DNA from 3 places in the Pseudescherichia sp. genome. Region 1 is predicted to be linked to each of the others. Evidence: predicted binding sites of a transcription regulator. Region 1 holds the regulator's gene; each other region holds the start of a gene.
The links. The regulator PurR, encoded in region 1, represses purine synthesis genes. The targets are predictions, from matches to a motif close to CANGCAAACGTTTGCNTG.
Positions count from the first base shown of each region.

Region 1 (10,808 bases):
TTAGTTTTTGCCTCAATGACGTTCACGCCGCTGGCCTGGGCGTCCGAACAGGCGCGGCCCTCTGCCGTGCAAAAAACGCATTTGGCAAAAACATCAGAGCGAAAGAGTAAAAGCACTAACCAAAAGACCTCAAAGAAAAGCAGTGGCACTGCAAAAAATACAACTAAAAAAACCGGTACAAAAGCAAGCACCGTCAAGACCGTCTCTTCCAGCACCAAACGCGCATCAAGCAGCGCGAAAACCAGCAAAGTCGCCTCTCGCCGCACCAAAAACAGCCCAGATAAGATTGCCTCCCTCGCGGGTGCAGAAAAATGCACCGTGCGCAAAGGGCATAAGACGCGCTGTGTGAAGGCAAAAAACGATAAGCCGGAGACGCTGGCGGATCTACATAAAGCGCGTGTGCAAAAAGCGCAGAAAACGGCAATGAATAAACTGATGGATCAGATCGGCAAGCCCTATCGCTGGGGAGGCTCCTCCCCGCGTACCGGTTTTGACTGCAGCGGTCTGGTCTATTACGCCTATAAGGATCTGGTCAAGTTCCGCATTCCCCGTACGGCCAATGAGATGTACCACCTTCGCGATGCGTCTCCGGTAAATACCCGTGAGTTACAGAGTGGCGATCTGGTCTTCTTCCGTACCCAAGGCCGGGGCACGGCCGATCACGTTGGCGTCTACGTCGGTAACGGTAAATTCATTCAGTCTCCGCGCAGCGGTCAGGATATTCAGATCACCTCCCTGAACGAAGACTACTGGCAGCGCCACTATGTGGGGGCACGCCGGGTAATGACCTCGAAAACCCTTCGTTAATTCAGCGTCCTGCCCTCCGTGGCAGGACACAACGTTCCCTTACTCTACCGCGTACTCACGTTCGGCCTGGCCGCGCCCTGACACCAGCACCAGCAGCAGTGCCAGCACCGCAATCAGCGCGCCGGTCACCGGTACTACGCTATACCCCAGTCCTCCCGAGATCACCGCGCCCCCCGCGGCAGCGCCCAGCGCATTACCGAGATTGAAAGCACCGATGTTGACGGATGATGACAGGCCTGGCGCCTCATGAGCCACGCGCATCACACGCATCTGCAGCGGTGGCACCACGGCAAAGGTCGCCGCACCCCAGATGACCATGCTCACCGCCGCACCCAGCTCGTTACGCGCCAGCAGCGGGATTGCCAGCATGATAACGATCAGCAGCAGGAAAAAGCCTTTTAGGGTGCCGGTTACAGAGCGATCCGCCAGCTTGCCGCCCAGGTAGTTGCCGATGGAGAAGCCCACCCCAATCAGGACCAGCATCGCGGTAACAAACAGCGGCGTAGCATGGGTAATCTCATGCAATACCGGGGCGATGTAGGTATAGAGCGTAAACATTGCCCCTGCGCCCAGCACGGTGGTCAGTAAAGCTGACAGCACCTGCGGACGCACCAGCACGGCCAGCTCTTTACGCACCTCCGGACGCTCTCCGGCGCTGCCTTTTGGCAGGGAGAAGAAGAGGCTCAGCATCGAGATCACGCCAAGGCCCGCGGTGGCGAGAAACGACATGCGCCAGCCGATGGTTTCACCCAGCCACGTTGCCGCCGGTACGCCGCCGATATTCGCGATGGTCAGCCCCATAAACATGGTGGCCACCGCGCTGGCCTGCTTCTCTTTCGGCACGACGCTGGCTGCCACGACCGACCCCAGGCCAAAGAAGGCACCGTGGTTAAGGCTGGTGATGATGCGCGAAAGCATCAGGGTGGTGTAGTCGGGAGAGAGTGCGGACAGCACGTTGCCCAGGGTAAAGATTGCCATCAGGAAGATCAGCGCGCTACGGCGAGCACGATGGGAGAGCAGCAGCGTCATCAGCGGCGCACCCACCATGACGCCAATGGCGTAGGCGCTGATGAGCATTCCCGCTGCCGGAATAGAGACATCTACTCCGCGGGCGATAGTTGGCAGCAGGCCCATCGGGGAGAACTCGGTGGTCCCGATGCCAAATGCCCCAATCGCCAGGGCCAGCAGGGGAAAGTTAATTTTCATATTTTGACTCCAGAATTGCCGTGTCGATCAGGCGACACTGTCACAGAAGTCAAAAGCATGACATTTATCACAAAAAAACAGAAGTTATCAAACTAACAAAAGTTTATTGCCATTTTGATAACAATTAACGCGGCGCCAGAGGGGATGCCGAAACAGAGGGAGAGGGCTCTCCCTCATGCTAAATCAATTTAACGCAGCGGTCAGCGCACCAGCAACAATCAGGCCCAGCACAACAACGGTCGTCATCAGGGAAAACTTCAGATCTGCACTCATCAATTTCTCTCCATTCTAATTACCCCACAAAAAGTGAGCTTGCGCATTTTTACACATTTATGGGCAAAAATCTTCTTTGATTTGGGGTGATATGCGTTTTAACGCTTCCCCTTTTCATCAAGATAAGACAAAATTCCACGCTAAATTTATTCGCGTACCGGCCATAGACCCCTCCTGACGTTCCGTGTCGTTTTCCCGGCGAATCGCATCCCCAAAAGTTGCGTGCAGGCTGAGTAGAGGCAAACGTTTACCTACACTATTTTCAGGAGCTTACGTCGTGGTTTGGAGTGACATTGAATGGCAACTATAAAAGACGTAGCGAAACGAGCAAACGTTTCCACCACAACCGTATCACATGTAATTAACAAAACGCGTTTTGTTGCAGAAGAGACGCGTAACGCAGTGTGGGCAGCCATTAAAGAGCTGCACTATTCACCCAGCGCCGTGGCTCGCAGCCTGAAGGTTAACCATACCAAATCGATTGGCCTGCTGGCGACCAGCAGCGAAGCGCCCTATTTTGCTGAGATTATCGAGGCAGTAGAGAAGAACTGTTTCCAGAAAGGCTACACCCTGATTTTGGGTAACGCCTGGAACAACCTCGAGAAGCAGCGTGCCTATCTGTCGATGATGGCGCAGAAGCGCGTCGATGGCCTGCTGGTAATGTGCTCTGAATACCCTGCCCCGCTGCTTAGCATGCTGGAGGAGTATCGCCATATCCCTATGGTGGTGATGGACTGGGGTGAGGCAAAAGCCGACTTCACCGACTCGGTCATCGATAATGCCTTTGAGGGTGGCTATATGGCTGGCCGCTACCTGGTCGAACGCGGCCACCGCGAAATCGGTGTGATCCCCGGCCCGCTCGAGCGTAATACCGGCGCAGGCCGCCTGGCCGGCTTTATGAAAGCGATGGAAGAGGCGCTGATTAACGTACCGGAAAACTGGATTGTGCAGGGCGACTTTGAACCTGAGTCCGGCTACCGCGCGATGCAGCAGATCCTCTCCCAGCCGCATCGCCCTACTGCCGTGTTCTGCGGCGGCGATGTGATGGCGATGGGCGCGCTCTGCGCCGTCGACGAGATGGGCCTGCGCGTGCCGCAGGATGTATCGCTGATTGGGTATGATAACGTGCGTAACGCTCGCTTCTTCACCCCTGCACTGACGACCATCCACCAGCCTAAAGATTCGCTGGGTGAAACCGCATTCAATATGCTGATGGACCGCATCGTCAACAAGCGTGAAGAGTCGCAGTCGATTGAGGTTCATCCCCGGCTGATCGAGCGCCGCTCGGTGGCCGACGGCCCCTTCCGCGACTATCGTCGTTAAGCATCCGCCGCCGATCAACGCCTCGGGAGCCGTTTACACTGGCTCCCGCAGCCACTCCCGATTAAGCGTTTCGCTATCCCCTAAATAGTCCAGCAGCCAGCCCAGCGCGGGCGAGTTATCATTTTGCTGCCAGGTCAGGCAGCAGGCCGCATCCGGAAACGGCTCCTCCAGCTGCAGCTCCACCCACTCACCGCGATCGAGCCACGGCCTGGCAAAATGGCCTGGCACCATGCCGATGCATAGCCCGGCGCTCAGGCACTCGGCGGAGGAGGTCCAGTCCGGCACCACCATTCGCCGCTGGTTGTCCAGCAGCCATGTGATGCGTTTGGGCAGTAGCCGGGAGGTATCCTCCCATACCAGTGACGGCCAGCCGCGCAGGAGATCGTCGCTCAGCGGGCCATCCATACCCGCCAGCGGGTGATGAGCGGCCACGACGCAGCGCCAGTTGAGCATGCCCATATCGCGAAAAGCAAAGCGCCCACCCACCGGTATGGCCTGGGTCGCACCGATAGCCAGCTCCACGCGCCCATCGGCCAGCGCATCCCAGACGCCGTTAAACACCTCTTTTTGCACCAGCAGCTCAACGTCTGAAAAATGACGATAGAAGTCGACAATCATCTGCCGGGTGCGCTCGGGCCGGACGATATTATCCACGGCGATAGCAAGCTGGCCACGCCAGCCGTTAGCTATCTGCTGGCACTGCTGTCGGGTGACCTGCATTTTTTTGATGACAGAACGCCCCTCCTGCAAAAACCAGCTTCCTGCCGGGGTTAACACCACGTCCCGGTGCCGTCGTTCAAACAGCGGCACGGCCAGCCACGCTTCAAGCTGTCGTACCGTGTAGCTGATGGCGGAGGGAACCCGGTGCAGCTCCTGAGCAGCGGCGCTAAAGCTTCCGGTACGAGCCACGGTATCTACGACGTCAAGGGAGTAATCTGACCACATATTCTGCCTGCAAAAAATTTGAATGCACTGCGCAAATATTACCGTTTCACAACCGGTAATGCACTGCCTACACTTTGCCGCTTTGTGATCTGCACTGTTTAACCTCTATCGTGAAAGAGAATAAGAAGGAAAGATGATGTTACCTGGTAAAGGATTTTTAGTCTGGCTAGCGGGATTGAGCGTGCTGGGCTTTCTGGCAACGGATATGTACCTGCCGGCGTTTACGGCTATTCAGCAGGATCTTAATACCCCTGCATCGGCAGTAAGTGCCAGCCTTAGCCTGTTTCTGGCCGGCTTTGCCCTTGCCCAGCTGATATGGGGCCCGCTCTCCGATCGCTTTGGCCGCAGGCTGGTCCTCCTCTGCGGGCTGGGACTGTTTGCTTTTGGCTGCATCGGCATGCTATGGGTGCGCGACGGCACCATGCTGCTGATACTGCGTTTTGTTCAGGCCGTGGGGGTATGTGCCGCCGCGGTCACCTGGCAGACGCTGGTAACGGACTACTATCCGGCTCAGCGGGTTAACCGTATTTTTGCCACTATTATGCCGCTGGTTGGGCTCTCCCCCGCCCTCGCGCCGCTGCTGGGAAGCTGGATCCTCGCCCACTCCCACTGGCAGAACATCTTTATGGTGCTGTTTGTTATCACGCTGCTGCTGATGCTGCCCGCACTTCGCCTTAAAAAACCGGTAAAAAAGTATCATCCGCAAACGACACCCGTTACCTTCGGGCTGCTGTTACGCTCTCGCTTTTACTGCGGAAACGTCACCATCTACGCCGCCTGCTCAGCCAGCTTTTTCGCCTGGCTTACCGGTTCGCCGTTTATTCTCAGTGCTCTGGGCTATGGCCCCGCGGCGATTGGCCTGAGCTATGTCCCGCAAACCATCGCTTTTCTGGTGGGAGGCTATGGCTGTCGGGCAGCCCTTCAGCGCTGGCAGGGGCCGCGTCTGCTGCCCTGGCTGCTGGCTGGCTATGCGCTGAGCGTGGTTGCCGTCTGGCTGGTGGCCTTCCTGCCACAGGTCTCATTGACGCTGCTGCTGGTTCCGTTCTGCGTGATGGCGATGGCTAACGGTGCAATCTATCCGATTGTGGTGGCCCAGGCGCTGAGCCCGTTTCCTCAGGGGGCGGGACGTGCAGCGGCGCTACAAAATACCCTCCAGCTGGGTCTCTGCTTTTTAGCCAGTCTGCTGGTCTCAACGCTCATCGCTACGCCTCTGCTTACCACAACCAGCGTTATGCTGCTGACTGTTTTGCTGGCCGGACTGGGCTATTGGGGACAAAAACAAGCAGCAAAATAATTAGTTAACTAACCATAATAGGTTGAACGACCCGTTTTTGCGGCCTATACTCATTTCGATAATTTTTATTAACAAAAATAAGTATGTTTTCACAGGCGCAGGATCGCGCCTGTTCTCCCACGGACGGCATTTTCGGCAAGGGCTATCTCCCTTCCTCTGTTCTACGTCGGATATCAAGCTCACGGCCCGTTCCGTGGGATTTCTCACAAACCATTAAAAGCGTCTACGCTGTTTGAAGGTTCTGATCACATAGGGTGATGGAGAAGCTATGAGTTCATCGTGTATAGAAGAAGTCAACATACAGAGCGATAACTGGTTCCGTATCGCAAACGAACTGTTAAGCCGCGCGGGCATCGCTATCAACGGCACTGCCCCATCGGATATCCGGGTAAAAAACCCCCGTTTTTTTAAGCGCGTCCTAAAAGAGGGCTCACTCGGGCTGGGCGAAAGCTATATGGACGGCTGGTGGGAGTGCGAACGGCTGGATATATTTTTTAGCAAGGTGCTTCGCGCCGGGCTGGAAAACCAGATGCCGCGCCACGTTAAAGATACGCTAAGGATTGCGGCGGCGCGGGTACTCAACCTGCAAAGCCAGAAACGCGCCTGGATAGTCGGTAAAGAGCATTACGATCTCGGCAACGATCTCTTCAGCCGCATGCTTGATCCCTATATGCAGTACTCTTGCGCTTACTGGAAAGAGGCGCAGACGCTGGAGGAGGCGCAGCAGGCAAAACTGCGGCTAATCTGCGAAAAATTGCAGCTGCAGCCCGGCATGCGTGTGCTGGATATTGGCTGCGGCTGGGGTGGTCTGGCGTACTTTATGGCCAAAAACTACGGCGTCAGCGTGACCGGGGTGACCATTTCAGCAGAGCAGCAAAAGATGGCCCAGGCGCGCTGCGAAGGGCTGGATGTAACTATTCTGCTCCAGGACTATCGCGATCTTAAGGATCAGTTTGACCGTGTCGTCTCCGTTGGCATGTTTGAGCACGTGGGGCCGAAAAACTATGCCACCTACTTTGAGGTGGTCGATCGCAACCTCCGGCCCGACGGACTGTTCCTGCTCCACACCATTGGTTCGAAAAAAACCGACCATCACGTAGACCCGTGGATAGATAAGTATATCTTCCCCAACGGATGCCTGCCGTCAGTGCGCCAGATTGCGAATGCCAGCGAGCCCCATTTTATCATGGAGGACTGGCATAACTTTGGCGCTGATTACGATACTACGCTGATGGCCTGGCACGAGCGTTTTCTGGCCGCATGGCCGGACATTGCCGATAACTACTCTGAACGCTTTAAGCGCATGTTCAGCTACTATCTGAACGCCTGCGCAGGTGCCTTTCGTGCCCGGGATATCCAGCTTTGGCAGGTCGTGTTCAGCCGCGGTGTCGAAAACGGCCTGCGCGTGGCGCGCTGACCGATGCTAATAAAAACCCCGGCAGGCCGGGGTTTTTTATTTAATTACTCTTCGCTGCCGCTGACCGAGGCGGCAATCATCGCCGCTTCACGGCTCGCCAGCACGCGCTCAACCGTATCCACAATGGCCTGGGTCTGCGGGTCGATCTCGATATTCACCTTATGCCCCAGCTTCTTATTGCCCAGCGTAGTGCGCTCCAGCGTTTCAGGGATCAGATGCACACAGAAACGCGTCGGCGTCACCTCACCCACCGTCAGGCTAATACCATCCACGCCAACATAGCCTTTATAAAGAATATATTTCATCAGGTTGGCGTCCTGAACTTTAAACCAGATTTGGCGGTTATTTTCTGAGGTCAGAATTTTCACCACCTCTGCGGTCGTAATAATATGCCCCGACATCAGATGGCCGCCGATCTCATCGCTAAACTTCGCCGCACGTTCAACGTTCACCTCGCCGCCTACGCTCAGTTCGCCCAGGTTGGTAATACGCAGCGTCTCTTTCATCAGGTCAAAGCTGACCAGCGGGCCATTGATGCTGGTGACGGTCAGACAGCAGCCGTTATGCGCCACAGACGCGCCGGTCTCCAGCCCCGGCAGCATCGACTCAGGCAGCTGGACGACGTGGGTGCGGAAGTTGGGTTTTTCATCAATGGACACGATTTTTGCCGTGCCCTGTACAATACCAGTAAACATGCCTACAACTCCTGTAACCATTAATTCGGCGCAAGCCGTTTTGATAATTGCACAATAACAGGTGGAAAAAGAGGTTGCCAGCGCTGCACCCGCCCAGGCTGTTTTTTCTCTGGCATATTCGCCGTTCCCCGTTACAATGGTCTGGCTATTTATCCTGCAATCTCTTCTTGCTGCCAGTTAAGGCGGCTTTTTCATGCTTACCAATAACAACAATATACAGGTGTTTCCGTGCAGAAGTATTATATCGAAGCACGCCAGCTGCTGGCGTTGGCTATCCCAGTGATCCTTGCGCAGATAGCGCAAACCGCGATGGGATTTGTTGATACGGTCATGGCGGGGGGCTACAGCGCCACCGACATGGCGGCGGTGGCGATCGGCACCTCTATCTGGCTTCCGGCCATTCTCTTTGGCCACGGCCTGCTGCTGGCCCTGACGCCGGTTATCGCCCAGCTTAACGGTTCGGGCCGTCGCGATCGCATTGCCCAACAGGTGCGTCAGGGGTTCTGGCTGGCGGGCTTCGTCTCGGTGTTAATTATGATTGTCCTCTGGAATGCCGGGCATATTATTCATGCTATGCATAATATTGATCCGGAGCTGGCGGACAAAGCCGTACGCTATCTTCGCGCCCTGCTGTGCGGCGCACCGGGTTACCTCTTCTTCCAGGTAGCACGTAATCAGTGCGAAGGTCTGGCAAAGACCAAGCCCGGCATGGTGTTTGGCTTTATTGGCCTGCTGGTGAACATTCCCGTTAACTACATCTTTATCTACGGTCACTTCGGCATGCCGGAATTGGGCGGCGTTGGCTGCGGCGTGGCCACGGCGGCGGTCTACTGGGTGATGTTTATCTGTATGCTCTCCTACGTAAAGCATGCCCGCTCCATGCGCGACATCCGCCAGGATCAGCACGTTGCCAGGCCCGACTTCAGCGTCCTTAAACGTCTGGTGCAGCTTGGCCTGCCGATCGCGCTGGCGCTCTTCTTTGAGGTGACGCTCTTTGCCGTGGTCGCGCTGCTGGTTTCCCCGCTGGGTATCGTTGATGTAGCGGGCCACCAGATTGCCCTTAACTTTAGTTCGCTGATGTTTGTCCTGCCGATGTCGCTGGCGGCGGCGGTGACCATTCGCGTGGGTTTTCGCCTGGGTCAGGGATCGACGCTGGACGCGCAGACTGCTGCGCGCACCGGTTTAGGCGTGGGCGTCTGCATGGCAGTGCTTACCGCCATCTTTACCGTATCGCTGCGGGAGCATATCGCCCTGCTGTATAACGATAACCCCGAGGTGGTGCACCTCGCGGCGCAGCTGATGCTGCTGGCAGCGATCTATCAGATCTCTGACTCCATTCAGGTGGTGGGCAGCGGCATCCTGCGCGGCTATAAAGATACCCGCTCGATCTTTTTCATCACCTTCACCGCCTACTGGGTGCTGGGGCTGCCGAGCGGCTATGTGCTGGCGCTGACCGATCTGGTCGTCGATCGCATGGGCCCGGCAGGTTTCTGGATGGGCTTTATTATCGGCCTGACCTCGGCAGCGATCCTGATGATGCTGCGGATGCGCTTCCTGCAGCGTCAGCCCTCAAGCGTGATCCTCCAGCGCGCCGCGCGATAATCCACGACTAGCCGCCTACGGGCGGCTTTTTTATCTGCGGTTAAACGCCGCTAGCGCAAGACAATGCCATGCAGAAATACACCGACCAGATGCGCAATATGCGCTTGCGGGGCGCGCTCTTGCTCAGTAGAGAGTGAAATTGCCGTTGCGATACACACCAGGTCATCAAAACTGATATCAGTCCGAACTGCTCCTGTCGCCTGTCCATTCTGCAAAAGTCGTGTCCCCTCCTCGCGAGTTGCAACGCATCCTGGCGTTCCGATCTGAAGAACAGTGCCGAGCGACGCCGCAATGCCACGGTAGACATTGGTATACTGGACGAGCTCTTCGAGATACAAACGCAACGCATCCAGCGGAGCAAGCGAAAGGGCTCTTACCCGGCTGGCCTCTGATAAAGCCAGAAACCGATCGCTATATGCCGCCGCCAGCAGTGCTTCACGCGTCGGGAAACGTCGATAGAGCGTACCAATACCGACGCCTGCACGCTTCGCGACATCTTCTAACGAGACGCCTGCGCCCCTTTCATAAAAAATCTCCTCGGCCGCAGCGAGAATTCGCGTTTTGTTTCGCTGCGCATCGGCGCGTAGTGGGGGTTCGTGAGCCAACTCTTTTTTCTCCTGGTGATACTTGCTAAATGGAGGGTAACTCCACATAATAAATGGAGCAACCCTCCACTTAACCAAGAGCGAGACTATCTATGGCGATGAGATTCGAAAAAAAGGTCGTGGTGATCACCGGTGGCAGCGACGGTATCGGTTTGACGACAGCGAAGATGTTTGCGGCAGAAGGCGCGCACGTCTATATCACCGGTCGTCGCCAGGAGCGCCTTGATGAGGCGCTTAACGAGATCGGTAACGGTGCCGTAGGCATTCAGGGGGACGTCGGCATGGCTGCGGACCTTGACAGGCTCTATGCAAAAATAGCGGAGGATCATGGACATATTGACGTGGTCTTCGCCAATGCCGGGGTGTCCGAATCTGCGCCCATCGGCAGTATTGATGACGATCACTTTGACCGGGTCTTTACCATAAACGTTAAGGGCACGGTCTTAACAGTACAAAAAGCCTTACCCCTGATGTCTGCTGGCGGTGCGGTTGTGCTCGCTGGCTCGGTTGCGGGGAGTACAGGCATTGCTGGCCTCTCTGTGTATAGCGCCACAAAAGCAGCAATCCGCTCATTCGCCCGAACCTGGACAACTGACCTGAAAAGCCGGGGCATTCGCGTTAATGCGGTATCGCCGGGCATG
Region 1 is NZ_DAMBWA010000005.1:259,131-269,938, reverse strand. Features, by position in the region: gene RTX96_RS09855 (NlpC/P60 family protein) at 1-807, shown strand, start outside; gene RTX96_RS09850 (MFS transporter) at 847-2,013, opposite strand; gene RTX96_RS09845 (YnhF family membrane protein) at 2,197-2,286, opposite strand; gene purR (HTH-type transcriptional repressor PurR) at 2,584-3,609, shown strand; gene punR (DNA-binding transcriptional activator PunR) at 3,643-4,554, opposite strand; gene punC (purine nucleoside transporter PunC) at 4,691-5,848, shown strand; gene cfa (cyclopropane fatty acyl phospholipid synthase) at 6,117-7,265, shown strand; gene RTX96_RS09820 (riboflavin synthase subunit alpha) at 7,310-7,960, opposite strand; gene mdtK (MdtK family multidrug efflux MATE transporter) at 8,189-9,562, shown strand; gene RTX96_RS09810 (helix-turn-helix domain-containing protein) at 9,613-10,167, opposite strand; gene RTX96_RS09805 (glucose 1-dehydrogenase) at 10,260-10,808, shown strand, end outside.

Region 2 (10,808 bases), on a different contig from region 1:
ATTCTGAAAGACATTATCGTCAAGTCCAAAGGGCTGGCGGGCTTCGATTCGCCCTACGTGCCGGGCTGGGACTGTCACGGTCTGCCGATTGAGCTGAAGGTTGAGCAGGAGTACGGCAAGCCGGGCGAGAAGTTTACCGCCGCCGAGTTCCGCGCGAAGTGCCGCGAATACGCCGCCGCGCAGGTTAACGGCCAGCGCGAGGACTTTATCCGTCTGGGCGTGCTGGGCGACTGGGCGCATCCGTACCTGACGATGGACTTCAAAACCGAAGCCAACATCATCCGTGCGCTGGGCAAGATCATCGGCAACGGCCACCTGCACAAAGGCGCGAAGCCGGTGCACTGGTGCGTTGACTGCCGCTCTGCGCTGGCAGAGGCAGAGGTGGAGTACTATGACAAAACCTCTCCGTCCATCGACGTGGCTTTCCAGGCCGCCGACCAGGATGCAGTAAAAGCCAAGTTTGGCCTGCCGGGCGTCAGCGGTCCTGTCTCACTGGTGATCTGGACCACCACCCCGTGGACGCTGCCGGCGAACCGCGCCATCTCCCTGTCGCCTGAGTTTGAGTATGCGCTGGTGCAGATCGACGGCCAGGCGCTGATCCTTGCCAAAGATCTGGTCGAAAGCGTGATGAAACGCATCGGCGTGGCAGAGTACAGCATCCTCGGCACGGTAAAAGGCAGCGAGCTGGAGCTGATGCGCTTTACCCATCCGTTTATGGGCTTCGACGTGCCAGCTATCCTCGGTGACCACGTGACCCTCGACGCCGGTACCGGTGCGGTGCATACCGCCCCTGGCCACGGCCCGGACGACTACGTGATCGGTCAGAAATATGGCCTCGAAACCGCGAATCCGGTGGGCCCGGACGGCTGCTATCTGCCGGGAACCTACCCGACGCTGGATGGCGTTAACGTCTTCAAGGCGAACAATATCATCACCGAGCTGCTGACGGAGAAGGGCGCGCTGCTGCATCTGGAGAAGCTGGTTCACAGCTATCCGTGCTGCTGGCGTCACAAAACGCCGATCATTTTCCGCGCCACGCCGCAGTGGTTTATCAGCATGGATCAGAAGGGCCTGCGCGAGCAGTCTCTGAAAGAGATCAAAGGCGTGCAGTGGATCCCGGACTGGGGCCAGGCGCGTATCGAGTCGATGGTTGCCAACCGTCCTGACTGGTGTATCTCTCGTCAGCGTACCTGGGGTGTCCCGATGTCGCTGTTCGTGCATAAGGATACCGAAGTGCTGCATCCGCGCACGCAGGAGCTGATCGAAGCGGTAGCGAAACGCGTAGAAGAGGATGGCATCCAGGCGTGGTGGGATCTCGACCCGCGCGACATCATGGGTGACGACGCCGATAACTACGTGAAGGTGCCGGATACCCTGGACGTCTGGTTCGACTCCGGCTCTACCCACTCCTCGGTCGTGGACGTGCGCCCTGAGTTTGCCGGTCACGCGGCGGATATGTATCTGGAAGGTTCTGACCAGCATCGCGGCTGGTTCATGTCCTCCCTGATGATCTCCACCGCCATGAAAGGCAAAGCGCCGTATCGTCAGGTGCTGACCCACGGCTTCACCGTGGATGGTCAGGGTCGCAAGATGTCGAAATCCATCGGCAACACCGTCTCGCCGCAGGATGTCATGAACAAGCTGGGCGCGGATATTCTGCGTCTGTGGGTAGCCTCGACGGACTACACCGGCGAGATGGCGGTATCGGATGAGATCCTCAAGCGTGCCGCCGACAGCTATCGCCGTATCCGTAACACCGCGCGCTTCCTGCTGGCGAACCTTAACGGTTTCGATCCGGCAAAAGACATGGTGAAACCGGAAGAGATGGTGGTGCTGGATCGTTGGGCGGTAGGCTGTGCCCAGGCCGCGCAGGAGGATATCCTCAAGGCGTACGAGTCTTACGACTTCCATGAAGTGGTGCAGCGCCTGATGCGCTTCTGCTCTATCGAAATGGGCTCGTTCTATCTCGACATCATCAAGGATCGCCAGTACACCGCGAAAGCCGACAGCGTTGCCCGTCGCAGCTGCCAGACCGCGCTGTACCACATTGCCGAGGCGCTGGTGCGCTGGATGGCACCGATCATGTCCTTCACCGCCGATGAGATCTGGGGCTACCTGCCGGGCGAGCGTGAGCAGTATGTCTTTACCGGTGAGTGGTATGAAGGCCTGTTCGGCCTGGCCGAAACGGAAGCCATGAACGATGCTTACTGGAGCGAGCTGCTGAAGGTGCGCGGTGAGGTGAACAAAGTCATCGAGCAGGCGCGTGCTGACAAGAAGGTAGGCGGCTCGCTGGAAGCGGCGGTGACGCTCTATGCAGAACCTGAGCTGGCGGCGAAGCTGACGGCGCTGGGCGATGAATTGCGATTCATCCTGTTGACCTCCGGTGCCGATGTTGAAGACTATACTAACGCGCCGGCCGAAGCCCTACAGAGCGAACTGCTCAAAGGGTTGAAGGTGACGCTGAGCAAGGCCGAAGGTGAGAAGTGTCAGCGCTGCTGGCACTACACGACCGACGTCGGTAAGGTGGCGGAACACGCAGAAATTTGCGGACGCTGTGTAGTTAACGTCGCCGGTGACGGCGAAAAACGTAAGTTTGCCTGATGAGTAAACCGATCTTTTCAACAGGGCTACGCTGGCTGTGGCTGGTGGTAGCCGTGCTGATTATCGATCTGGGCAGCAAGTTCCTGATCCTCCAGAACTTCAATCTGGGGGAGACGGTATCGCTGTTCCCGTCGCTTAATCTGCACTATGCGCGCAACTACGGCGCGGCGTTTAGCTTCCTTGCCGATAAAGGCGGCTGGCAGCGCTGGTTCTTCGCCGGGATCGCCATTGGTATCTGCGTGGTGCTGGCGGTAATGATGTACCGCGCTAAGGCGTCGCAGAAGCTGAACAACATCGCCTACGCGCTGATTATTGGCGGCGCGCTGGGTAACCTGTTTGACCGCCTGTGGCACGGTTTCGTGGTCGATATGATCGACTTCTACGTCGGCGACTGGCACTTCGCGACCTTTAACCTCGCCGATACGGCCATCTGTATCGGGGCAGCGTTGATTGTGCTGGAGGGCTTCCTGCCTTCAGCTGCGAAGAGAAAAGCGGCATAACCGCAGCGCAAAACCTGTAGGCCCGGTAAGCGCAGCGCCACCGGGCAAACACATTGAAAGGCGATATTTGCATGTCTAACTCTGTACAGAGCAACAGCGCGGTGCTGGTGCATTTCACGCTGAAGCTCGACGACGGCTCCGTTGCCGAGTCTACCCGCAACAACGGCAAACCGGCGCTGTTTCGCCTCGGCGACGGCTCGCTGTCGGAAGGGCTGGAGCAGCATCTACTGGGGCTGAAAGCGGGTGATAAGCGTGCCTTTTCGCTGGAGCCGGATGCCGCCTTCGGCATCAGCAGCCCGGATCTGATCCAGTACTTCTCGCGGCGTGAGTTTATGGACGCGGGCGAGCCGGAAACGGGCGCGATCATGCTGTTTACCGCAATGGATGGCAGCGAAATGCCAGGGGTGATCCGTGAGATTAACGGCGATTCGATCACCGTTGACTTCAACCATCCGCTGGCCGATCGCACCGTTCATTTTGATATTGAAGTGCTGGAAGTCGATCCGGCGCTGGAGGCATAAGATGCAGATCCTGTTGGCCAACCCGCGCGGCTTCTGCGCCGGGGTAGACCGCGCTATCAGCATTGTTGAGAACGCGCTGGCAATCTACGGCGCGCCGATTTACGTGCGTCACGAAGTGGTGCATAACCGCTACGTCGTCGACAGCCTGCGCGAGCGCGGCGCCATCTTCATCGAGCAGATCAGCGAAGTGCCGGACGGCGCTATCCTGATCTTCTCCGCCCACGGCGTCTCCCAGGCGGTGCGTAACGAAGCCAAAAGCCGCGATCTAACGGTGTTTGACGCGACCTGTCCGCTGGTGACCAAGGTGCATATGGAAGTCGCACGCGCCAGCCGCCGTGGCGAAGAGTCGATCCTTATCGGTCATGCCGGTCACCCGGAAGTGGAGGGCACGATGGGCCAGTACAGTAACCCGAAAGGGGGCATGTACCTGGTGGAGTCCCCGGAGGACGTGCTGACCCTCAACGTTAAAGACGAAACCCGGCTGTCATTTATGACCCAGACCACCCTGTCGGTAGATGATACCTCAGAGGTCATTGACGCCCTGCGTAGCCGCTTCCCGAAAATCGTTGGGCCGCGTAAAGATGATATCTGCTACGCTACCACCAACCGCCAGGAGGCGGTGCGCGCCCTGGCCGAACAGGCCGATGTGGTGCTGGTGGTGGGATCGAAAAACTCCTCTAACTCTAACCGGCTGGCGGAGCTTGCTCAGCGGATGGGGAAAGCGGCGTTTCTGATCGACGACGCGTCCGATATCCAGGAGGCATGGGTAGCGAATGCGGCCTGCGTCGGCGTTACCGCCGGTGCCTCTGCGCCAGATATTCTGGTGCAGAACGTCATCGCCCGCCTGCAAACCCTGGGAGGCGGGGAAGCGATCCCCCTTGAGGGCCGCGAAGAGAATATCGTCTTCGAGGTGCCGAAAGAGCTGCGCGTTGACGTACGTGAAGTCGAGTAGTGCTCAAAGGATGCCTGTGGGCATCTTTTCGGTAAGATAGTTAATCATTGCCCGCATTTTTGCGGGCATATGTTTATTCCGCGTCCATAGCAGCCACAGCTCTCCGGAGTAGGTGCTGATAAATTCCCACTCCGGCAGTACCTGTACGATCTCTCCCCTCTCCAGCGCTTCGCGGGCGGTAAACAGCGGCAGGCTGCCAATGCCGATATGGTGCTTCACCGCGTCCAGGCGTACACCAGTATGGTTTGCTGCATAGCGTCCGCGCGTCTGGACGGTCTCCATCTTGTCCCGCAGGCGGAATTTCCAGCGTGCATCAGCGGGTGTTTCGCCAAGAGAGATGCAACTATGGTGCCGCAGATCCTGCGGATGTGCAGGGGTTCCCTGCCTGCGTAAATACTCAGGCGTCGCGCAAATAGCATGGGTTATCGGCATCAGCGCTTTGCCGTAAAGGCCCGGTGAAGGGGAGTCGGTGATGCGTAGTACCAAATCCACGCCGTCGTTAATTAAATCGAGATAGCGATCCTCTAGCCGCAGGATGACGTCAATCTGCGGATAGCGGGCAAGGAATTCAGGCATCAGCGGGTGAATAACGAAGCGACCGACGGCTTTCGGTACGCTAACGGTGAGCTTACCCTGGGCCACGGTTTGCAGGCTGCCACCCGAGTCTAACGCTTGTCTGGCCGCCTCCAGCATCTCCTGGGCATGCTCGTAAACGGTTCTACCTGTCTCCGTCAGCGCCAGCTTGCGCGTAGTGCGATGCAGCAGCTTACAGCCCATCTCCTGCTCCAGGCGTGAGACGCAGCGGCTGATGGCAGAGGGCGTTGTGCCACTCACGCGCGCCGCAGCGGAGAAGCTCCCCTGTTCAATAATGGTAACAAAGGTCGCAAGATCGGGAAGCAGGAGTGGGTTCATTTGTGCCTGGTAAGCAAAGGTGCAGTGATTGAAAAGGGAATTATCGCCCTGAAGATTATAAATATACTGTTCTCAGACAGAGGAGAACAACCATGACTGAACGTCTTTATTACACCAGCGATGCAACCCAGGGCGTTGCCCGGGTGCTTAGCTGTATCGAAGAGCCTGATGGCCGCTATGCCATTGTGCTGGATAAGACGCTGTTTCATCCGCAGGGGGGAGGGCAGCCAGCCGATGCAGGACGGATCGGTAATGTTAACGTTGAGAGCGTTATCCAGCGTGGAGAGAGCGTAATACACATTCTGCCGGCGCCGCTTGCGTCAGGTGAAACGACGCTTCATGTCGACGCGAAAATCCGAGCCTTGCACTCGCGCTGGCATAGCGCAGGCCATCTGATTGGCTATGCAGCAGAGCGGCACGGCTGGCAACCGGTAAAAGCGCACCACTGGCCGGGAGAGGGAAAGGTGACCTTTATTGCAGGCGAGGGGGCCGTCGTGCCGGATAGCGACACGCTGTTAGCAAGCATTGAGGCCTGGATAAGCGCCGGGCTACTGCGCCATGTTGAGTTTGAAAGCGATCGGCGTAAGGTGCGCTTTGGCGATCTGCCTGCCTATCAGTGCGGTGGTACGCATGTTCCTAACCTGCAAAATATCGATAAGCTGGTGATTGGCAGCATAAAACAGAAGAAAGGCCAGCTGACCATCAGTTATCTCCTGCCATAGCACGTTGCTGCCGCTCAGGCAGCAATCATGTCTTTTGCTGATACTTTTCGGCGTTTATCATTAAATTCTTATTATCGGCGTTTTCGGCTGGCGGCCCGTTAGCGGGCTGGTTAATCTGAAGGCGATTTATAGCATTTCATTAACAAAAGAGCACAACTATGCACGAAGCACAAATTCGCGTTGCCATTGCGGGCGCTGGTGGGCGCATGGGCCGCCAGCTGATCCAGGCGGCGCTAAACATGGATGGCGTAACGCTGGGCGCGGCGCTGGAGCGTGAGGGATCTTCTCTGCTGGGCAGCGATGCCGGAGAGCTGGCGGGCGCGGGGAAATCAGGCGTAACGGTGCAGAGTAGCCTTGAGGCGGTGAAGGACGACTTCGATGTATTTATCGACTTTACCCGCCCGGAAGGTACCTTGACCCATCTGGCTTTCTGCCGTCAGCATGGCAAAGGCATGGTCATTGGCACCACCGGCTTCGACGATGCGGGCAAGCAGGCCATCAGCGACGCGGCGCAGAGCATCGGCATTGTTTTTGCCGCTAATTTTAGCGTCGGAGTCAACGTTATGCTTAAGCTGCTGGAGAAAGCGGCGAAGGTGATGGGTGACTATACCGACATTGAAATTATTGAGGCGCATCACCGTCATAAGGTTGATGCTCCGTCAGGAACCGCGCTGGCAATGGGCGAAGCCATCGCTCATGCGCTGGACAAGGATTTAAAAGAGTGCGCCGTCTACAGTCGCGAAGGCTATACCGGCGAACGTGAGCCGGGCACCATCGGTTTTGCCACCGTTCGCGCAGGCGACATTGTGGGTGAGCATACCGCGATGTTTGCCGATGTTGGCGAGCGTATTGAGATCACCCATAAGGCCTCCAGCCGTATGACTTTTGCCAACGGTGCCGTTCGGTCAGCGTTATGGCTCAAGTCGCGTAAGAATGGTCTTTTCGACATGCGTGACGTGCTCGATCTCAATAATTTGTGATATTTATTACCCATCGTGATGTGGTTATTGTGATCGCAATGCTTTGATTGCACGGGGCAATATTTTATTGCCCCTTTATTTTATCCGTTACGTACTAATTTTAGTGTTAATACGTCATAACTCTCATTTTTCTCCAGTTTTGCAACGAAAATTGTTAGGTTTCCTTCATCCAGCCTCACTTTTATCGCTCCGTATAAAAAAGAGCATTTCACAGCGGTGCGCAAGCGTTTTCCTGTGCAATTTAGCTCACCTTTTTGCATCTTAAACTGCCGCTTATCCACCAGCTTTGCAAAAAACTAAGAAAAAGTGGCTGCGATAGTAGACTTTTACCAGGGTTGTCTCTAGAATGCCGCCGTTTGCCAAAAATACACCGGTAAGCAGATTTGCATTGATTTGTGGCTTCAATATGAATTAATATGCAAATAAAGTGAGTGAATATTCTCTGGAGGGTGTTTTGATTAAGTCAGCGCTATTGGTTCTGGAAGACGGAACCCAGTTTCACGGTCGGGCCATAGGGGCAACAGGTTCGGCGGTTGGGGAAGTCGTTTTCAATACTTCAATGACCGGTTATCAAGAAATCCTTACTGATCCCTCCTATTCCCGCCAAATTGTCACTCTTACTTATCCCCATATTGGTAATGTCGGCACTAACGAAGCCGATGAAGAAGCGTCCCAGGTTCATGCTCAAGGCCTGATTATTCGTGACCTGCCGCTGATTGCCAGCAACTACCGCAATACTGAAGACCTCTCTTCCTACCTGAAACGCCATAACATCGTGGCCATTGCCGATATCGATACCCGTAAGCTGACCCGCCTGCTGCGCGAGAAGGGCGCTCAGAACGGCTGCATTATCGCAGGCGATAGCCCGGATGCGGCCCTGGCCCTGGAAAAAGCAAAAGCGTTCCCAGGCCTGAACGGGATGGATCTGGCGAAAGAGGTGACCACTGCTGAGCCCTACAGCTGGACCCAGGGGAGCTGGACGCTGGCCGGTGAGCTGCCGGAAGCGAAGAAAGAGGAGGCGCTGCCGTTCCACGTGGTGGCTTACGACTACGGTGCGAAGCGCAACATCCTGCGTATGCTGGTGGACAGAGGCTGCCGCCTGACGGTCGTCCCAGCGAAGACCCCGGCGGATGAAGTCCTGAAGATGAACCCGGACGGGATTTTCCTCTCCAACGGCCCCGGCGACCCGGCTCCCTGCGACTACGCCATCGATGCCATTCAGGCCTTCCTGGCGACCGATATTCCGGTGTTTGGTATCTGCCTCGGCCATCAGCTGCTGGCTCTGGCAAGCGGCGCGAAAACCGTGAAGATGAAGTTCGGCCACCACGGCGGCAACCACCCGGTTAAAGATATCGATAACAACACCGTGATGATCACTGCGCAAAACCACGGCTTTGCGGTGGATGAGGCGACCATGCCGGCTAACCTGCGCGTAACGCATACGTCACTGTTCGACGGTACCCTGCAGGGCATCCATCGTACTGATAAGCCAGCGTTCAGCTTCCAGGGACATCCGGAAGCCAGCCCAGGCCCGCACGATGCCGCGCCGCTGTTCGATCACTTTATCGAACTTATCGAGCAATACCGTAAGACTGCTAAATAATCAGGAGCCGAGAAGACCATGCCAAAACGTACAGACATTAAAAGCATCCTGATCCTTGGCGCTGGCCCGATCGTCATCGGCCAGGCCTGCGAATTTGACTACTCCGGTGCCCAGGCGTGTAAAGCCCTGCGCGAAGAGGGTTACCGCGTCATCCTGGTGAACTCCAATCCGGCAACCATTATGACCGACCCGGAGATGGCGGACGCCACCTACATTGAGCCTATCCACTGGGAAGTGGTGCGCAAAATCATCGAAAAAGAGCGCCCGGATGCGGTACTGCCAACGATGGGTGGCCAGACGGCGCTGAACTGTGCGCTGGAGCTGGAGCGCCAGGGCGTACTGGAAGAGTTTGGCGTGACGATGATTGGTGCCACCGCCGACGCGATTGATAAAGCTGAAGATCGTCGCCGTTTCGACGTCGCGATGAAGAAGATCGGCCTCGATACTGCCCGTTCCGGCATTGCGCATAACATGGAAGAGGCGCTGGCGGTTGCCGCCGATGTCGGCTATCCGTGCATTATCCGCCCCTCATTCACTATGGGCGGCACCGGCGGCGGCATCGCCTATAACCGCGAAGAGTTCGAAGAGATCTGCGCCCGCGGTCTGGATCTCTCCCCAACCAACGAGCTGCTGATTGATGAGTCGCTGATTGGCTGGAAAGAGTATGAGATGGAGGTGGTGCGCGATAAAAACGACAACTGCATCATCGTCTGCTCTATCGAAAACTTTGACGCAATGGGCATTCACACCGGTGACTCCATCACCGTCGCTCCGGCGCAGACCCTGACCGATAAAGAGTATCAGATCATGCGTAACGCCTCGATGGCGGTACTGCGTGAAATCGGCGTCGAAACCGGCGGCTCTAACGTTCAGTTCTCGGTCAACCCGAAAAACGGTCGCCTGATCGTTATCGAGATGAACCCGCGCGTCTCCCGCTCCTCGGCGCTGGCGTCGAAGGCGACCGGCTTCCCGATTGCGAAAGTCGCAGCCAAGCTGGCGGTGGGCTACACCCTTGACGAGCTGATGAACGACATCACCGGCGGCCGTACCCCGGCGTCGTTTGAGCCCTCTATCGACTACGTTGTTACGAAAATCCCACGCTTTAACTTCGAGAAATTCGTTGGTGCCAACGACCGACTGACGACCCAGATGAAGTCCGTTGGCGAAGTGATGGCGATTGGTCGCACCCAGCAGGAGTCGCTGCAGAAAGCGCTGCGCGGCCTGGAAGTGGGCGCGACCGGGTTCGACCCGAAAGTGAGCCTGGACGATCCGGAAGCGCTGACCAAAATTCGCCGCGAGCTGAAAGACGCGGGCGCAGAGCGTATCTGGTACATCGCGGACGCCTTCCGTGCGGGCCTGTCGGTTGATGGCGTCTTTAACCTGACCAACGTTGACCGCTGGTTCCTGGTACAGATTGAAGAGCTGGTGCGCCTGGAAGAGAAGGTGGCGGAAGTGGGCATCAACGGCCTCGACGCTGACTTCCTGCGCCAGCTGAAGCGCAAAGGCTTTGCCGACGCGCGTCTGGCCAAGCTGGCGGGCGTACGTGAAGCGGAAGTGCGCAAGCTGCGTGAGCAGTACAATCTGCACCCGGTCTACAAGCGGGTGGACACCTGTGCCGCAGAGTTCGCCACCGACACCGCCTATATGTACTCCACCTATGAGGAGGAGTGTGAGGCGAACCCGACTCAGGATCGTGACAAAATCATGGTGCTGGGCGGCGGACCAAACCGTATCGGCCAGGGCATCGAGTTTGACTACTGCTGCGTACACGCCTCGCTGGCGCTGCGTGAAGATGGTTACGAGACCATCATGGTCAACTGTAACCCGGAAACCGTCTCCACCGACTACGACACCTCGGATCGCCTCTACTTTGAGCCGGTCACCCTGGAAGACGTGCTGGAGATCGTCCGCATCGAGAAGCCGAAGGGCGTTATCGTTCAGTACGGCGGCCAGACCCCGCTGAAGCTGGCCCGTGCCCTGGAAGCCGCTGGCGTACCGGTTATCGGTACCAGCCCGG
Region 2 is NZ_DAMBWA010000009.1:27,730-38,537, forward strand. Features, by position in the region: gene ileS (isoleucine--tRNA ligase) at 1-2,601, shown strand, start outside; gene lspA (signal peptidase II) at 2,601-3,101, shown strand; gene fkpB (FKBP-type peptidyl-prolyl cis-trans isomerase) at 3,173-3,622, shown strand; gene ispH (4-hydroxy-3-methylbut-2-enyl diphosphate reductase) at 3,624-4,574, shown strand; gene RTX96_RS13295 (LysR substrate-binding domain-containing protein) at 4,578-5,486, opposite strand; gene RTX96_RS13300 (alanyl-tRNA editing protein) at 5,579-6,208, shown strand; gene dapB (4-hydroxy-tetrahydrodipicolinate reductase) at 6,367-7,188, shown strand; gene carA (glutamine-hydrolyzing carbamoyl-phosphate synthase small subunit) at 7,643-8,791, shown strand; gene carB (carbamoyl-phosphate synthase large subunit) at 8,810-10,808, shown strand, end outside.
Region 2: a site for PurR is predicted at 7,406-7,423, ahead of carA (glutamine-hydrolyzing carbamoyl-phosphate synthase small subunit). Genes of this name have one in related genera too.

Region 3 (10,808 bases), on a different contig from region 1:
GTCTGGTAAGAGACGCCAGCGTGGCGGGCAACATCTTCCAAAGTCGCATTTTTGCTCTTGTTCACCCTGTCTCCTTACTCTGTTGCCTCTCAAAATCGCCCCTCTATGATAGCAAAATGTCTTACGTTCACAGGGTAGTTTTTTGCGATCTTGTTCACTGTTTACAGTCAGAAAAAAATACGTTGTGTGATAACGGTTACATTTCACAGCGGTGAACGTTGTGCAAAAGATTTGTCAGGTATTGTATGTAACCTACGGATGTGAACGTCATACATTTCGCGATCGTGCTGTTCACACCCGTTCGTTACACCCAAAGAACGCTATTCGCTGCAATGCAGGCGAAGCACCGACTTCTGTTCCTTGATAAGGAAAAAAGAGATGGTTACCGGCAAAAGGAACTACATACTTTTAAGTATTTTCGACTTTCTCTATCTGTTTGCCTGGTCGGCAACGATGGCTTTTTTTGTAATCTGGACCACGCAACACTTAGGTATTAGCGCAACTAAAACCGGCTGGCTTTACGCTATCAACGCCTTTATTGCCCTAACCATGCAGCCGTTCTTTGGCTATATTTCTGACAAATTCGGCACGAAGAAATCGCTTATTTTCCTGATCGTTGCCCTCTTGCTGCCGATTGGGCCATTCTTCATCTACGTCTATGCCCCGCTGCTGATGAGCACCTTCTGGCTAGGCGCTATCCTTGGCGGGATCTATCTGGGGATTATCTTTAACTCCGGCTGCGGCGTTATTGACTCCTATATCGATAAAATTTCTCGTCGCTACGCCTTTGAATATGGCCGGGTCAGAATGTGGGGCTCTCTGGGTTGGGCCGCAGCGGCCTATATTGTGGGCCGCAATATCAATGACAACCCCAACCTCTCTTTCTGGCTGGCCAGCGCGGCCATCGTATTAGCCGCTGTCTGCTTTATGCTGACCAAAATAGAGGTCACGGTTGAAGAGGAGAGAATGACCTCCTCCCTGAAGGCGGGACATGTCTTTGAACTGGCAAAAAATCGTCAGTTCTGGATGCTGATTATCTTCACGCTGTTTGTCACGCAAATCTACGATACCTATGACCAGCAGTTCGCCCAGTATTTCTCCCTGCAATTCTCCAGTGTGGACGTGGGGAATAAGTGGTACGGCACCCTCGCCTCGGTACAGGTCTGTTTTGAGACGCTATTCCTGGGGTTGATGCCGTGGTTTGTAAACCGCGTGGGGGCGAAATGGGCGCTGGTGATTGCCGGTACGATTATGTCGGTACGTATTCTTGGCTCCGCCGTACCTCTCGGCCCGGTGTGGATTGCCGCGGTAAAAATGATGCACGCCATCGAGAAGCCGCTGATTTTAATCGCCGTGTTTAAATTTATTGCGCAGAATTTTGACCATAAGCTGTCATCGACCATCTATCTGCTGGTGCTGTTCGCCGCCTCCATTGCGACCACGGTCTACTCGCCCATCGTCGGCTATCTGTACGACACCATTGGTTTCGCCAACGCCTATATCATTCTCGGCCTTATTTCCGGCCTCTTCACGCTCTTCTCCGTGTTCTCTTTACATAACCGGAAAGGCCAGGCCATCAATCTTTCTCAGGAGAGAGAGTCTTTAGCTTAACGGAGGCGGTCATGCGCAACGTATTTTCAGTACCAGGCTTTTTACACGGTGCAGATTACAACCCCGATCAGTGGTTGCATCAGCCAGGCATTATCGAGCAGGACATTGCGATGATGAAAGAGGCGCGCTGCAACGTGATGTCGGTGGGTATATTTAGCTGGTCAACCCTGGAGCCTGAAGAGGGCCGCTATCAGTTCGCCTGGCTGGATGAGGTGCTCGATAAGCTTTATGCCAATGGTATCTCTGTTTTTCTGGCGACGCCCAGTGGCGCAAGGCCTGCCTGGGTATCGGAAAAATATCCGGAGGTATTAAGAACCAATAGCGATCGCACCCGGAACCTGCACGGCGAGCGGCATAATCACTGCTACTCCTCACCTGCCTACCTACGGCTGACGGGAAAGATAAACGCGCAGCTGGCGAGGCGCTACGCGAATCACCCGGCGGTGCTGGCCTGGCATATCTCCAATGAATATGGCGGGGAGTGCCACTGCGAGATCTGCCAGGAAAGCTTTCGCGGCTGGCTGAAGGAGAAATATCAGAGCCTGGAGAACCTGAACCGGCGCTGGTGGAGCACCTTCTGGAGCCACGAATATAGCAGCTGGAGCCAGATCCACTCCCCGGGGCCGCTGGGAGAGCAGTCGGTGCATGCCCTGAACCTTGACTGGCGACGCTTCGTCACTGAACAGGTGGCGCTATTCTGTCGCCATGAGATAGAGGCCGTAAAATCCTTTAACCCGGCGCTGCCGGCGACAACGAATTTTCACGGCGCGTTTTATGATTACGATTACTGGCGTCTGGCCCAGGAGATCGATTTTGTCTCCTGGGACAGCTACCCGGAGTGGCATCAGCGTCGGGATCAGCAGGCGCTTGCCTCTTACACCGCCTTTACGTTTGATCTGATGCGTAGCCTGAAGCCCGGCTTACCGTTTCTGCTAATGGAGTCGACGCCTGGCGCAACCAACTGGCAGCCGATCAGCAAGTTGAAAAAACCGGGAATGCATCTGCTCTCGGCCCTGCAGGCGGTGGCGCACGGCTCTGGCTCGGTGCAATATTTTCAGTGGCGTAAAAGCCGTGGCTCCAGCGAGAAGCTGCACGGCGCGGTGGTCGATCATGTCGGGCACCTCAACACGCGGGTGGGGCAGGATGTTAAACAGGTTGGCGCTGCGCTTGAGAAACTAGCCGATGCGGCAGGGAGCGATTACCGGGCCGAGGTAGCCATTGTCTACGACTGGGATAACCGCTGGGCGGTGAACGATGCGGCGGGGCCGCGCAACAGCGGAATCAAATTCGAAGAGACCGTGCATAAGCACTACCAGGCGCTGTGGCAGCAAAATATTCAGGTAGATATTGTCTCTCAGCGCGCCGACATCAGCCGGTATCGCGTGATTGTTGCCCCTATGCTCTATATGGTCAACGCGGCGTTTGCCGACCGGGTGAACCAATTCGTTGCCGCAGGCGGCATCTTTATTGCCACCTACTGGACAGGGATCGTTAACGAGGACGATCTCTGTTACACCACCGGCTTCCCTGGTCCGCTGCGGGACGTTTTAGGCATCTGGTCAGAAGAGATCGACAGCCTGTACGACGGTGAAACAAACCAGATCAAGATGACGGCTGCATCGTGGGGTAACGCAACTCGCGACTATACCTGTCTTGAACTGTGCGATCTGATCCATACCGAAGGAGCAGAGGTGCTGGGCGTTTATCAGCAGGACTTCTACCAGGGCAGACCGGCCGTCACCCGTAATCGCTACGGCAAAGGAGAGGCATACTATTTGGCAGCCAGAACCGGAAGCGATTTTCTGACAGACTTCTACCAGACGATCGCGGGCACACACGGGTTATCAGCCTGCACGACCCTGCGCTTGCCGCACGGGGCGGTAGCAACAGTACGAGAGCAGGATGGCAAGCGGTATATCTTTGTGCAGAACTTTAGCGATCGGCCTGTAACGCTGGATCTGGCCCAGGAAGCCGGGCCGCTTGAGGCGCTGCTAAATACCGGCGAGCGGCAGGAGCAGCAGTACGCGCTGCCCGCCTTTGGCGTCGAGGTCTTTCTGGCGGAGTAATCTCAACGCCGGGCGGCACTGCGTTTGCCCGGCCTACGATGTGGTATCCACGCCCGGTAAGCGTAGCGCCACCGGGCGTTATAACTGCCCTTTACGTAACAGGTAATGGTAGGGCAGCGTCTCTACCTGCTGGGCTACCAGCTCATGCTCCATAAAGCGACAAAAGCCGGGAATATCCCGCGTAGTGGCGGGATCGTCGGCGATAATCAACAGGGTTTCCCCGGCCTGCATGGTGCGTACGGTTTTGCGCACCATCATTACGGGTTCCGGGCAGCGCAGCCCCTGCGCATCAAGAGTATGGTCAGGGCTGGAGAAAAGATCGGTCATTTTCATCTCACACAGTCAAAAACTGCTGTAGTTTACGCCGCGATTATCGCAAAGCAAACCAGGTTAACGATTGCGTGCATTTTAACCATTGCAAAGCGTAGTGAAAGCAGTATGATGCGGCGGTTCAAATTGGGTTCCCTCACCCCAACTCCTAAAAAGGTCACAATATGACGCAGTTCTCGCAATCGCAGCGCACGAAGGCGCTGTTCTGGCTATCGCTTTTTCATCTGCTGGTGATCACCTCCAGCAACTACCTGGTACAGCTGCCGATCTCGGTGTTTGGTTTCCATACCACCTGGGGCGCGTTTAGCTTTCCGTTTATTTTTCTCGCCACCGACCTGACCGTGCGTATTTTTGGCGCACCGCTCGCCCGGCGGATCATCTTTGCCGTCATGATCCCGGCGCTGATTATCTCCTATATCGTCTCGTCGCTGTTTTATATGGGCAGTTGGCAGGGCTTTGGCGCGCTGGCACACTTTAACCTGTTCGTCGCCCGCATCGCCGCTGCCAGCTTTATGGCCTACACCCTGGGGCAGATCCTCGACGTGCGCGTCTTCAACCGCCTGCGTCAGAATCGACGCTGGTGGCTCGCCCCGACCGTCTCTACCGTATTCGGTAACGCCAGCGATACCGTCGCCTTCTTCTTTATTGCCTTCTGGCGTAGTCCGGACGCGTTTATGGCCCAGCACTGGACCGAAATCGCGCTGGTGGACTACAGCTTTAAAGTGCTTATCAGCATTCTATTCTTCCTGCCGATGTATGGCGTATTGCTGAATATGTGCCTGAAAAGACTGGCGGATAAATCTGAAATTTCCGCGTTGCAGGCCAGTTAAAGGTACGCTTCTCAACTTGTGATAAGATGGGCCTATGAGCCGTTTTGGCCGTTTATCGAAAGGAAGAAGTCAATGCGCAATCTGGTTAAGTACGTCGGGATTGGCCTGCTGGTGTTGGGGCTGGCGGCCTGTGATAACAACGACACGAAAACGCCTGCGCAGGGCGCTGCGTCGGAAAGCAATGCAACCGGCCAACCGGTAACCCTGCTGGACGGTAAGGTCACCTTCTCCCTGCCTGCCGACATGAGCGATCAGAGCGGCAAGCTGGGTACCCAGGCGAACAACATGCACGTCTACTCTGACGCCACCGGCCAGAAAGCGGTGATCGTGATCGCTGGGGATAACACCAATGAAGAGCTGCCGGTGCTGGCGAAACGCCTGGAAGAGCAGCAGCGTAGCCGCGATCCGCAACTGCAGGTGGTGACCAATAAATCTATCGAGGTTAAGGGCCACACGCTGCAGCAGCTGGACAGCATTATCTCCGCGAAAGGCCAGACCGCCTGGTCCTCCGTGGTGCTGGGTAAGGTTGATGGTAAGCTGCTGACTATCCAGGTGACGCTGCCGGCGGAAAACCAGCAGCAGGCGCAGAGCGCAGCAGAGAATATTATCAACACCATCGTGATTAACTAGTTGTGTATAACGCCCGGCGGCGCGCTGCGTGCCGGGCCTACGATTCTGAAACGGTCTCCAGCGGAGGCCGTTTTTTTAACTTCAGCGTCAGAAGTAGTGCCACCGCCACCAGCCCTGCCGCCGCGATGTAGATTGACGAGACGCCCATCCACGCCATCAGCAGCCCGGCCGCCGGTCCGGTTATGCCCAGGGCCAGATCCATGAATACCGTATAGGTCGCCAGCGCCGCACCCTGGTTCTGCTGCGGCACCGCTTTGACCGCCACGACACCCAGCGCCGGGAAGACCAGCGAGAATCCCGCCCCCGCCAGCAGCACACCCACTTTCGCCATCCACGGCGCAGAGGCGAGGCCGGTAAGTATCAATCCCAGCGTCTCAACCGCAAAGCAGATCAGCGCTACGTTGAGGCCGCCTAACCGGCTGATGCCGTTCGGGAAAAAGAGCCGCGCACCGATAAAGGCACAGCTAAAGAGGGTCAAAGCAAAGGCCGCGCCGTCCCAGCCTTTGGCATCGTAGAAAAGGGTAATAAAAGTGGCGATAACGCCGAACCCGGCCGAGCCCAGCGCCAGCGCCATCCCATAGAGCCAGATGCGCCCCAGCACGTCGCGAAACGGCAGCGGCTTGCCTTTGCTCACCTTCACCGCCGGACGGGTCAGAGCAAAGAGAAACGCCACCAGTGCCACGGCCATAACGGTGAGGGCCAGCCCGGTGAGGCCAACGTAGTGGAAGCAGAGCACCCCCAGCGGCGCGCCAAGCGCCATCGCACCATAGGAGGCGATGCCGTTCCAGGAGATCACCTTGCCGATGTGCAGCGACCCCACCGTACCCACGCCCCAGAGCGTCGAGCCGGTACCGGCAAAGCTCTGGCCAATACCGAGGATCACCCTTCCAACGCCGAGCAGTACAAGGCTGATGAAGGGCCAGCCGCTGCTAACGCTTGCCAACAGGTAGCCGACGCCGCTGAGAAAGCAGCCGCACAGGCCAAAGAGTACGATCTTTTTTGGCCCCAACGCATCGGCGTAGCGCCCGGCATGGGGGCGACTCAGAAGGGTGGCGAAATATTGCAGGCTAATAACCAGTCCCGCCCAGAAGGCGCTAAAGCCCATGACGTCATGAACATAGCCAGGCAAAACGGCCAGCGGTAGGCCAATCGTGAGGTAGCTTGCGAAGTTAAATATCACTACGGAGACAATGCGCAGATTGAGACGCACTCCGCTTAGCGCCGGGTCGGCGACGGGTTCAGGCATGAAGCTCACCAGTTTTACAACGGTTCTTTACAGGAGTATTTCACTATTATCACGACGCGACGTGAAAATCAGCAGTAATAATAAGATTATCCGTCTTAAGCGAAGCCCAAACAAGGCACTACAATTAACGTGCACAGCGATAAAAGGAATTCAACATGCTTAACGTATTGCCTGAAAAATCTGGTGATAGAGCAGGACTGCACATACTGGTTAAACTGGCCGCGCTGGTCATCATCCTGGCGGGCATTCATGCGGCGGCCGATATTATTGTCCAGCTTCTGCTGGCGCTCTTCTTTGCCATCGTCCTTAATCCTCTGGTCACCTGGTTTTTACGCCGCGGCATTAAACGCCCTATCGCCATTACGATTGTAGTGGTGGTGATGCTGATCGTGCTTACCGCCCTGTTTGGCGTACTCGCCGCCTCGACAACCGATTTTATTAATCTGCTCCCCAAATATAACCGGGAGCTAACGCGCAAAATTGTCGCCCTCCAGCAGGCGCTGCCTTTTTTGAATCTGCATATCTCGCCGGAGCGCATGCTGCAGCGCATGGACTCCGATAAGATGATGACCTTCGCCACTACGCTGATGGCACAGCTCTCTAACGCGATGGCCAGCATTGTTCTGCTGGTGATGACGGTCGTATTTATGCTGTTTGAGGTACGTCACGTACCCTACAAGCTGCGCTTCGCGCTGAATAATCCGCAGATCCATATCGCGGGCCTGCACCGGGCATTGAAAGGGGTGTCGCACTATCTGGCGCTCAAGACGCTTATCAGCCTGTGGACAGGAGTCATAATCTGGCTGGGGCTACTTCTGCTGGATGTACAGTTCGCCCTGATGTGGGGCGTGCTAGCGTTTCTGCTGAACTACGTGCCCAATATCGGCTCCGTGCTGTCGGCCATTCCGCCAATGATCCAGGCACTGCTGTTCAACGGCTACTATGAGTTTTTCATGGTCGGCGCACTCTTCCTGGTCGTGCATATGCTGCTGGGCAACATCCTTGAGCCGCGGATGATGGGCCACCGGCTGGGGATGTCCACGCTGGTGGTGTTCCTCTCGCTGCTGGTGTGGGGTTGGCTGCTGGGGCCGGTGGGCATGCTGCTCTCGGTGCCGCTCACCAGCGTGTGCAAAATCTGGATGGAGACCACCAAAGGCGGCAGCAAGCTGGCTATCCTGCTCGGCCCTGGCCGACCAAAAAGTAAGCTGCCAGGGTAGAGCTCTCTCGCCAGCGGCTGCCTGCACCCGGTGCGCTTAATTCAGGTTTTCCGGGAAGTTCTCTGGCAGTTCGCTGGCTGCACAGGCGATAACGCTGTTGTTATTTGCCCCGCAGTCGCGCACAAAGGTAATCGTCGCGAACTCATCGATCACTTCCGTTGGGTAGGCAGGTCCCGCCTCGCGGTAGGATTCCATAAGAGGAATGTGCTCGTTCTGGAAGCAGACGGTTTTTTCCGGATTGTTTATGACCCAACGCGGGAAGAAGATCGTCCCGTGGAACAGGCGGTCGCCAAGGTTAACAATCAGGCTAACGTCGGTACCGGTTGGCTCGGTCCATGAAATTTTATAGATGCTCTCGCCAACCCGCACAATATAGGCATGCTGATCTTTCACCCAGCGATTGCCGACAATCCCACTATGGATACGGTAGTCCAGCGTCGACTCATTTTTCACATAAATTTCGTAGTTCCAGCCGTTGTCATAGGTATAGACCAGATGTTTACCCACAAAACCACGTAGATCGTGTTTATCAAAGCTGCTCATTTTTTACCTCCTTCATCTGATAGAGATAGCGTACCGCTGCAAATTATGAATTAATAACGTTGATTTTGGATAATATTCATCAGATTTTTAGATAAATTATGCACAAGACAACGCTTGAGCAGTGGTCACTGCTGGAAAAAGTGATTGAGCTGGGCAGCTTTGCTAAAGCCGCCGAAGAGACGCATCGCAGCCAGTCATCGGTTAGCTACAACCTGGCGCTTCTGCAAGAGCGTCTGGGTATTGCGCTTTTAGTGCCGGAAGGCCGACGGGCCGTACTTACGCCTGCCGGGGAGCTGCTGTTGAAACAGGTTAAGCCCCTGCTGAAGGCGTTTGCCTATGTCGAAACGCGTGCGTCTACAATGCGGAACGGTATGCGCACCCGCCTTGATTTAGTGGTCGACAGCATTTTTCCCCGCAGCCATCTTTTCGCTGCTTTGCGCCAGTTTCAGCACTGTTATCCCCAGACCCAGGTTCACCTCACCGAAGCCCAGGAAAACGTGGCCCTGCCAGCGCATACGGAAGCTGACGTGATGATCCTGCCGCGCCGGCAGGATATGACCGGACGCGGAGAGTGGCTGATGAACGTTGATTTCATCGCCGTGGCCCATCGAGACCATCCGCTCTTTGCGTTGAGTACACTCAATGACGAAGCGCTCTCTGCCTGGCCGCTGATCCGTATCGCCGAGAGCGACAGTACTCAGCAGTCCACCAGCGAAGCCTGGACCTTTTCTACTATTGATGCTGCGATTGAAGCGGTGATGTACCAGGTGGGATACGGCTGGCTACCGGAAGAGCGGATCCGCGAGCAGCTGGAGGCGGGTATCTTAAAAACGCTGCCTCTGAGCCACGGCGTGCGCCGCGCCACCCCCCTGCACCTGATTGTAAAGAAAGACTTAATGCCCCTGGATGAACAGGTTAAGACACTACTGAAACTCCTGACCTCCGCAAAGTAGCGTCTATGCTTAACGTTCAGTAATGACATCTACGGGAGCAAACGATGAAAATTGATTTGACGGGAAAAGTTGCGCTGGTGACGGCCTCTACCGGCGGGATTGGTTTGGCAATTGCGCGCGGGCTGGCGGAGAGCGGTGCGGAAGTGATCCTCAACGGTCGCAGCCAGGAGAGCGTGAACCAGGGCATTCAGCAGCTGCAGCAGGCGGTACCGGGCGTAGAGGTGCGGGCCACCATCGCCGATCTTAGCACCCCCGAGGGCGTTGAATCGGTACTGAAAACTGCCGCGTCCGTGGATATTTTGGTCAACAACGCGGGCATCTACGGTCCGTCAGATTTCAATACCACTGACGACGCCACCTGGGATACGTACTGGCAAACCAATGTCATGTCCGGCGTTCGCCTGGCGCGTGCGCTGCTGCCGGGGATGGTGAAGAAAGGCTGGGGCCGGGTGGTCTTTATCTCTTCTGAATCGGCCCTTAACATCCCGGCGGATATGATCCACTACGGCGTAACCAAAACGGCGCAGCTGTCACTGGCGCGCGGGCTGGCAAAATACGTCGCGGGCAGCGGCGTGACGGTCAACAGCGTGCTGCCCGGCCCGACGCTTTCCGACGGCTTTGCCGCCATGATGCAGAGCGAGATCGATAAAACCGGCAAATCACTGGAGACGGTCGCCACCGAGTTTGTGAAAGCCAACCGTCCCACCTCGGTGATCCAGCGTGCCGCCACGGTGGATGAAGTTGCCAATATGGTGGTCTACGTCTGCTCAACCCAGGCCTCGGCGACCTCTGGCGCGGCGCTGCGCGTCGACGGTGGCGTGGTAGACGATATCGTATAACCCCGCGTGGAGAAGCGTTATGCCTATGCAAATCTCACGCTGTATGCTGGCCGCCCTGCTCTTTAGCGGTGCGGCAACGGCAGCAGAGTACGGTGAACAGCTGGAAGGTTTTAACTACCCCTGGGAACTCAAAAAGTTTGATTTTCAGTCGCAGAAACAGCCGCTCAGCATGGGCTATATGGATCTTCAGGCGGATAAGCCCAACGGTCACACGGTGGTGCTGCTGCACGGCAAAAACTTTTGCGCCGCCACCTGGGAGGAGACAATCCGCGTCCTGCATGATGCGGGGTATCGCGTCGTTGCCCCGGATCAGATTGGTTTCTGCACCTCTACCAAGCCCGCCAGCTATCAGTACAGCTTCCAGCAGCTGGCAAGCAATACCCACCAGCTGCTCGACTCGCTGGGGATTGAGAAGGCCATCATTGTAGGCCACTCCACCGGCGGGATGCTGGCCACGCGCTATGCCCTGATGTACCCCCAACAGACCGAGAAGCTGGTGATGGTTAACCCCATCGGCCTTGAGGACTGGAAAGCCAAAGGCGT
Region 3 is NZ_DAMBWA010000003.1:294,257-305,064, reverse strand. Features, by position in the region: partial or broken gene RTX96_RS06240 (LacI family DNA-binding transcriptional regulator) at 1-65, opposite strand, end outside; gene RTX96_RS06235 (oligosaccharide MFS transporter) at 379-1,611, shown strand; gene RTX96_RS06230 (beta-galactosidase) at 1,623-3,677, shown strand; gene tusA (sulfurtransferase TusA) at 3,756-4,004, opposite strand; gene RTX96_RS06220 (7-cyano-7-deazaguanine/7-aminomethyl-7-deazaguanine transporter) at 4,172-4,837, shown strand; gene RTX96_RS06215 (DcrB family lipoprotein) at 4,910-5,467, shown strand; gene RTX96_RS06210 (MFS transporter) at 5,505-6,713, opposite strand; gene RTX96_RS06205 (AI-2E family transporter) at 6,869-7,930, shown strand; gene RTX96_RS06200 (phenolic acid decarboxylase) at 7,967-8,473, opposite strand; gene RTX96_RS06195 (LysR family transcriptional regulator) at 8,572-9,426, shown strand; gene RTX96_RS06190 (SDR family NAD(P)-dependent oxidoreductase) at 9,471-10,265, shown strand; gene RTX96_RS06185 (alpha/beta hydrolase) at 10,285-10,808, shown strand, end outside.
Region 3: a site for PurR is predicted at 4,064-4,081, ahead of tusA (sulfurtransferase TusA). Genes of this name have one in related genera too.